Linked DNA regions of Kribbella solani. The protein of the gene in region 2 interacts with the protein of the main gene of each other region in a pairwise test. Links are inferred from orthologs where the notes say so. Each region holds a gene or a part of one and is shown on either strand. Other genes may lie near its edges.

What was found.
Region 1: the proteins of HDA44_RS17990 (region 2) and ileS interact in binary tests that used the Escherichia coli proteins (3 or more experiments, as listed by UniProt). The link is inferred for Kribbella solani from one-to-one orthologs.

What each region holds. Positions count from the first base shown.
Region 1 is NZ_JACHNF010000001.1:2,617,119-2,621,196, reverse strand. The notes cover bases 146-3,913. They hold ileS (isoleucine--tRNA ligase), read right to left. Parts: upstream 3,523-3,913; coding sequence 346-3,522; downstream 146-345. Other genes in these bases: HDA44_RS11735 (DUF167 domain-containing protein), read left to right, coding at 3,803-3,913. In the rest of the region: HDA44_RS11745 (DivIVA domain-containing protein), read left to right, coding at 1-98; more of HDA44_RS11735, read left to right, coding at 3,914-4,078. UniProt on the Escherichia coli protein: Catalyzes the attachment of isoleucine to tRNA(Ile). As IleRS can inadvertently accommodate and process structurally similar amino acids such as valine, to avoid such errors it has two additional distinct tRNA(Ile)-dependent editing activities.
Region 2 is NZ_JACHNF010000001.1:3,965,581-3,968,757, forward strand. Bases 1-2,867 are described here. They hold HDA44_RS17990 (substrate-binding domain-containing protein), read right to left. Parts: upstream 2,003-2,867; coding sequence 998-2,002; downstream 1-997. Other genes in these bases: HDA44_RS17980 (LacI family DNA-binding transcriptional regulator), read left to right, coding at 1-710; HDA44_RS17985 (hypothetical protein), read right to left, coding at 717-938; HDA44_RS17995 (ABC transporter permease), read right to left, coding at 2,042-2,867. Also shown: more of HDA44_RS17995, read right to left, coding at 2,868-3,073; HDA44_RS18000 (sugar ABC transporter ATP-binding protein), read right to left, coding at 3,070-3,177. UniProt on the Escherichia coli protein: Part of the ABC transporter complex RbsABC involved in ribose import. Binds ribose. Also serves as the primary chemoreceptor for chemotaxis.

The DNA.
Region 1 (4,078 bases), 1.3 Mb from region 2 along the record:
AGCAGCTGAAGGCGCTCGGCAACGGCGACGACACGCTCAGCCCGCGGAACGGCTTCCGTCCGGAGGCCCGCGCCCAGGCTCACGGCCACGGCGTCTAAAGATCACTGAGCTGTAAGTAGCTCGCAAGGGCGGTGCTTTCCGGCGGCACCGCCCTTCGGCATGTCCGGGCACTTCTCACCCAGTGTCCCGCCGGAACAACACCCAGTAACACCCCCGGCCGTCACCACCGGCCGTACCCCTGAACGCCATTTGAGAGGTTCACCTCTCGAATGTGCCCTTCACCACCCGGATGCGAGTGGTGAAGGGGCGATTCGGCGGGTGAACCTCTCAAATAGCTGGGGCCGGTCAGGCCTTGGTGAGCCAGTAGGTGAGCTGCAGGTCGGCTTCGGTGCCGGTGACCAGGTCGGCCGGAGTTGACGGGGCCGACTGGGTCAGTGTGGTGGCCAGGACCTCGCGGGCGATCTCGTCGGCGTGTTTGCCGAGGGCATCGGTCAGCTCGGCGTCGGTCGAGGTGAGCCAGACCTGGATCCGGTCCGACACCTCGAGCCCGGCGTTCTTCCGCGCCTCTTGCAGCGTACGGACCACCTCGCGCGCCAGACCGGCCTGTCGCAACTCCGGTGTGACTTCGAGGTCGAGGGCAACGGTCTCGCCCTGTTCGTTCACCACCGACCAGCCTTCCTTCGGCCGCTCGGACAGCAGCACCTCGGACTCGCCGACCTGAACCTCTTCGCCGTCCACCACCACGGTGGCCGTGCCGGATGCCTTCAACGCGGCGGCGAGCGCGCCGGCATCGGCCGCGGCGATCGCGGCGGCGACGACCGGAGTCTGCTTCGCGAACCGCTTCCCCAGCTCCCGGAAGTTGCCCTTCGCGGAGAACTCGACCAGGTCCGCTCCCGCCGACGACAGCGGCGCGACCGTGCCGACGTTCAGCTCGTCGGCGATCTCCTGCAGCAGCTCGGGGGACAGGTCGGCGATCGCTGCCGACCCGACCAGCGCGCGGGCGAGCGGCTGCCGCGTCTTCACCTTCGCCTCGGCACGGGCGGACCGGCCGAGCTCGACCACCCGCCGGGCCATCGACATGTGCTGGGCCAGTACGTCGTCGATCAGCGTCTCGTCGTACGCCGGGAAGCTGCTCAGGTGGACCGACTCGGGCAGCCCGGGCGTGACCGGACGGAACACGTCCTGCCAGACCCGCTCGGTGACGAACGGCATCAGCGGCGCCATCACCCGGGTGAGTACGTCGAGCGTCTCGTGCAGCGTCGCCAGCGCGCCGGCGTCACCGGCCCAGAACCGGCGGCGCGAGCGGCGGACGTACCAGTTCGAGAGCACGTCGACGAACGAGTTGATCAGCAGACCGAGGCGCTGCGTGTCGTACGCCGCGTAGGCCTCGTCGGTGTCCCGGACCAGCCGGTGCGTTTCGCTGACCAGCCAGCGGTCCAGCACCGAACGCTCCCCGACGGCGGGCGCGTCGGCCGGAGACCAGTCGGCCAGGCGTGCGTACAGGGCGTGGAACGCGACCGTGTTCCAGTAGGTGATGAGCACCTTCCGGACGATCTCGTTCAGTACGTTCGGGCCGATGCCCCGTGCCTTCCACGGCGACCCGGAGGCGGCCATGAACCAGCGCACCGCGTCCGCGCTGTGGCTGTCCATCAGCGGGATCGGTTCCAGGATGTTGCCCAGGTGCTTGGACATCTTCCGGCCGTCCTCGGCCAGGATGTGCCCGAGACAGACCACGTTCCGGTACGACGACTCGTCGAAGACCAGCGTGCCGATCGCCATCAGCGTGTAGAACCAGCCACGGGTCTGGTCGATCGCCTCGGCGATGAAGTCGGCCGGGTACGTCTGCTCGAACTTCTCCTTCGAGCCCTCCGCCCACGGGTACCCCCACTGCGCGAACGGCATCGAGCCCGAGTCGTACCAGGCGTCGATCACCTCGGGCACGCGGCGCGCCTCGGCACCACAGGCCGGGCAGTCGAAGGTGATGTCGTCCACGTACGGCCGGTGCGGGTCGGTGGCGCTCAGGTCCCGGCCGGCCAGCTCACCCAACTCGGCGAGTGAGCCGACGCACACCTGGTGGTCCTCACCACAGCGCCAGATCGGCAGCGGCGTACCCCAGAAGCGCGACCGGGAGACCGCCCAGTCGATGTTGTTGCGCAGCCAGTCGCCGTACCGGCCCCACTTGACCGACTCCGGGTACCAGTTGGTCTTCTCGTTCTCCCGGAGCAGGGCGTCCTTCACCTGAGTGGTGCGGATGTACCAGGAGGGCAGCGCGTAGTACATGACCGGGGTGTGGCAGCGCCAGCAGTGCGGGTACGGGTGCTCGTACGGCACGTGCTTGAACAGCACGCCACGCTCGGACAGGTCCTTGACCAGGTCCTCGTCGGCCTTCTTGAAGAACTGCCCGCCGACCAGCGGTACCTCAGCGTTGAAGTGACCGCTGGAATCCACTGGGTTCACCACGGGCAGGTTGTACGCACGCCCGACCGCAAGGTCGTCCGCGCCGAAAGCGGGGGACTGGTGCACGAGACCAGTACCGTCCTCGGTGGTCACGTACTCCGCGAGCACGACGTAGTGCGCCGGCTCGTCGAACGGCACGAGCTCGAACGGACGCTGGTACGCCCAGCGCTCCATGTCGCGGCCGGTGTAGCGCTCCGTGACGGTCCAGCCCTCACCGAGCTTCTCCAGCAGCGGCTCCGCCACTACCAGTGACTCGGTGCCATCAGTAGCTACGACGTACTCGACGTCTGGGTGCACAGCGACCGCGGTGTTGGACACCAGCGTCCAGGGCGTCGTCGTCCAGACCAGCAGCGACGCCTTGCCGGCCAGCGGACCAGAGGTGAGCGGGAAGCGCACGTACACCGACGGGTCGACCACTGTCTCGTAGCCCTGTGCCAGCTCGTGGTCGGACAGTCCGGTGCCGCAGCGCGGGCAGTACGGCGTGATCCGGTAGTCCTCGACCAGGAGGCCCTTGTCGTGGATCTGCTTCAGCGACCACCAGACCGACTCGACGTACTGCGGGTCCATGGTCTTGTACGGGTGATCGAGATCGACCCAGTAGCCCATCCGGACGGTGAGCTCCTTGAAGGCGTCCACATGGCGCAGGACCGATTCACGGCACTTGGCGTTGAACTCGGCGATGCCGTACGCCTCGATGTCGTTCTTGCCGCTGAAGCCGAGCTCCTTTTCCACCGCGACCTCGACCGGGAGCCCGTGGCAGTCCCAGCCGGCCTTGCGCTCGACCCAGAAGCCCTTCATGGTCTTGTAGCGCGGGAACACGTCCTTGAAGACGCGGGCCTCGATGTGGTGCGTACCCGGCATGCCGTTCGCGGTCGGCGGCCCTTCGGAGAACGTCCACGGCTGACCGCCGGTGGACTGTTCGAGGCTCTTCGCGAACGTGTCGTGCTCGTCCCAGAGTGCCAGCACCTCGCGCTCGAGCGCCGGGAAGTCGACCTGGGCCGGAACCTGCCGCCACGGGCCCGGAGAGGGGACTGCCGAGGGAACTGCCGGGGTGTCTGCCGCCATCTTCGTGTGTCCTTCGTCGCATCTGCCGCCGCTGACGAGGGACGAAGTGACCGGACTCAGCCGGTTACCGCGCGGTACCACCCTCCTTGGTGACCCTCAGTTGTGGTCACCCACTTCCTTGCCGCGACGCTGCCGGTTCTAATAGGTCCCTGACGGACTGTTCTTCCGGCGGCTCCGGGGTGATGGCCCCATCACTGCCTTGCGGTTCGCGGTTGTCAGTGTACGGCGTCGTACCGGGTGACTACGAATCGTTAATCGGTGGTGCGGTAGGAATTCGGCCATGAGAATTCTGCTGCGGGTCCGGCCGGGGGCCTCCAGAACCGCGGTCGGCGGCCGGTACGACGGTCCGTCCGGGCCGGCGCTGGTGGTCGCGGTGGCGGCCCGTGCGGTGGAAGGACAGGCGACGAAGGCTGTCCTGACGGCGGTCGCGGCGGAGTTCGGGGTCCGGCGGTCCGCGGTGACTCTGGTTCGTGGCGCGACCAGCCGGGACAAGCTGGTCGAGGTGGAGGGGGATGAGATGAAGCTCCGGGAACGACTCGAGCGACTATGGGCCTGA
Region 2 (3,177 bases):
ACTCCGACGAGAGCGCGGAGAAGGAGAACCGGTACGTCGACATCGCGATCCAGGAACGGGTCGCGGGCGTGATCCTGTCCCCGAGCGGCCCGGCCACGGCGGTCGCGAAACTGGCCGCGCGCGGGACCGCGTACGTCGCGGTGGACCGCCCGCTGCCCGGTCACGACAGCGACGTCGTCCTGGTCGACACCCGGCTCGCGGCCCGGGAGGCGACCGCGCATTTGATTGCCCAGGGCTACCAACGGATCGGTTGCGTGACCGGGCCGGCCGGCGTCCGCACCGCCGACGATCGGCTCGCCGGCTATCGCGACGCGCTCAAAGCCGCGCGCCGCCGGAGTACGCCCAAACTGGTCCGCCGGAGTGAGTACAAGGCGGCCGGAGCGCGTCGCGCGGCGCTAGAGCTGTTGTCCCAGCCGGAACCACCGGACGCGCTGCTGATCGCGAACAGCGCGATGGCGGTCGGCGTCCTGCAAGCCCTGCGGGAGCGGGGCGTACGGACCGGGCGCGACCTCGGCCTGGTCACCTTCGACGACGCGCCGTGGGCCGAGCTGGTCGATCCGCCGTTGTCAGTGGTCGCCCAGCCGGCGTACGAGCTCGGCACCGCGGCCGCGCGCCTGCTGCTGGCAAGAATCGCCGACAGCACCCGCCCCGCGACCACGACCACCCTGGGAGCCCGCCTACTGGAACGAGCCAGCTCCCACCGGACCTGAGCGAGCTCAGCCCCGCCCGCTCCCACCACGACCGGAACGCCGGCCGAAGAGGTTCTGCTGTTGTGCACCGTCGGATCGGCCCAGTTTGCTGCCGGCCTTCTTCGCCGCGGCCTGGACGTCCTTGTTCGCGACCTCCGCCTCGTCCATCGCCCGATTGACCTCGGTCGTGTACAACTCGAAAGCCTTGTTGGCAGCCTTGCCGGCCTTTTCATCTCTCTCGGAAACCATCGCTGTCCTCCTTGGCACCAGGCATTCGAACGATCGTTTGATCGTAGGAGCTGCCGGGGTCAGCCGTTCGGGTTCTCCTCGGCGTAGACCTTGGCGGCGTTGGAGGCGTCGATGGTTTGGGTCGGCAGGGTTTGGGTCTTCTCGATCGTGCCGCAGTCGACCAGGATCTTCTTCGCGGCCGCGATCGCCTCCTTGCCGTTGGTCGGGTACGTGAAGGTGGCCGCCAGCCGGCCCTGCTCGACCGCCTTGATCCCGCCGGACGGGATCGGCAGCGCGTCGATGCCGGTGAACTTCATCTCCTTCTCCCGGCCGACCGCCTTCGCGGCCAGGTACGCGCCCTCGGCCATCGGGTCGTTGTGCGAGAACACCACGTCGATCTTCGGGTTCGCCTTCAGCAGCGCGTCCATCTGCGCCTGGCCCTTCTCCCGCAGCCAGTCACCGCTCGCGCCGGCGATCACCTTGACCTTCGGGTTGCCCTTGATCCCCTCGACGAACCCCTCGTGCCGCTCGGCCTGCGGCGTCGCGCCGGCAAGTCCCTTGAGCTCCACCACGTTCCCGCCCGAAGGCAGCAGCTTCTCGGCGATGTACTTGCCGGCCTCGCGCCCGATCTGCACGTTGTCGCCGCCGATGAACCCGGTGTACGCGTCACCCTCGACCTTCCGGTCCAGCACGATCACCGGAATGCCCTTGTCGTACGCCTTCTTCACCACCGCGGTCAGCGGCTTGGCCTCGTTCGGGCTGATGATCAGCAAATCGATCTGCTGGGTGATGTAGTTCTCCACGTCCGCGACCTGCTTGGCGTTGTCCTGCGCCGCGTCGGCGAACTTCACGTCGAACTGCGGTACGTCCTTGGCGGCGGTCTTGATGTCGTCGTCCATCCGCTGCCGGTACGGCTCGGCGACGTTCGCCTGGCTCATCCCGATCGTGTACTTGCCGTCGGCCCCCTTGCAGGACTTGGACGCGCCGGGCGAGGCGCCCGAGGTCTTGTCGCTGGTGGTGCCGCACCCGGCCAGTACCAGCGCGGCAACGGCAGCCGCGGCAACGGGGATTTTCACAGAACGCATGACGAACCTTCCTTACGGGGTGGGCCTTACGAAGTGGGGCTACGAGGTGGGACGGAGTCGTTGCAGCGCGGCGGCGGCGACGATCACCAGGCCCTTGATCAGGAGCTGGATGTTGGAGTCGATGTTGTTCAGGGCGAGGATGTTGTTCAGGACGCCGAGCAGCAGCGCGCCCGCCACCGTTCCGGCCACCGAGCCGCGGCCGCCGGCCAGGCTGGTCCCACCGATCACCACCGCGGCGATCGCGTCCAGCTCGTACCCGATCCCGTCGTTCGGGCTGCCCTGGTTGAGCTGGACGGCGTGCACGATCCCGGCCAGCGACGCGAGCAGCCCGCAGATCGCGAACACCGCGATCTTCACCCGCACCACCGGTACGCCGGACAGCCGGGCCGCCTTCTCGTTGCCGCCGACCGCGTACAGATGCCGGGAGAACGCACTGATCCGGAGAAACACCACCGCGGCGATCGCGACCACGGCGAAGATCAGCACCGGGATCGGTACCAGGCCGCCGAAGGTTCGCTCGCCGAGCAGCGCGAACGACGTCGGCGCCTCGTTCGGCCCGTCGCCGTACGCGATCGCGACGCCTTGGCCACCGGACCAGATCCGGGCCAGACCTCTGGCTATCTGTAAGCCTGCCAACGTCACGATGAAGGACTGGATCCCGATCATCGCGGTCGCGATGCCCTGCAGCGCACCGAAGACCAGGCCGATCAGGAGTACGAGCACGACCGACGGCAGGAAGCCCCAGTCGTTCTCCACCATCAGGACCGCCGAACCGACCGCCGCGAGCCCGAGTACCGCGCCGACCGAGAGATCGATGCCGCCGATCAGGATCACGAACGTCATCCCGACCGCGATGATGCCGATCTCGGACACCGCCCGGACCACGTTCGCCAGGTTGTCGGCGCTGATGAAGAGGATGTCGCCGTTCTTCCGCGGCGAGAAGATGATCGCCGCGATGAACACCGCGATCAGCCCGAACACGCTCTGGAACCGGAACAGCGTCGCGGCCACTCCGGCGGACGACTGCCCGACCGGTGTCGCCGCCACGGCCTTGTCCTGTACGTCGGTCACCGTACTCCTCCGACCTCGTCGTGAACTGTTCCTTGCCCCATCGCCGCCGCCAGCAGGTCGCCTTCGCCGGAGTCCGCGGTACTGAACGACGCCACGTCCCGCCC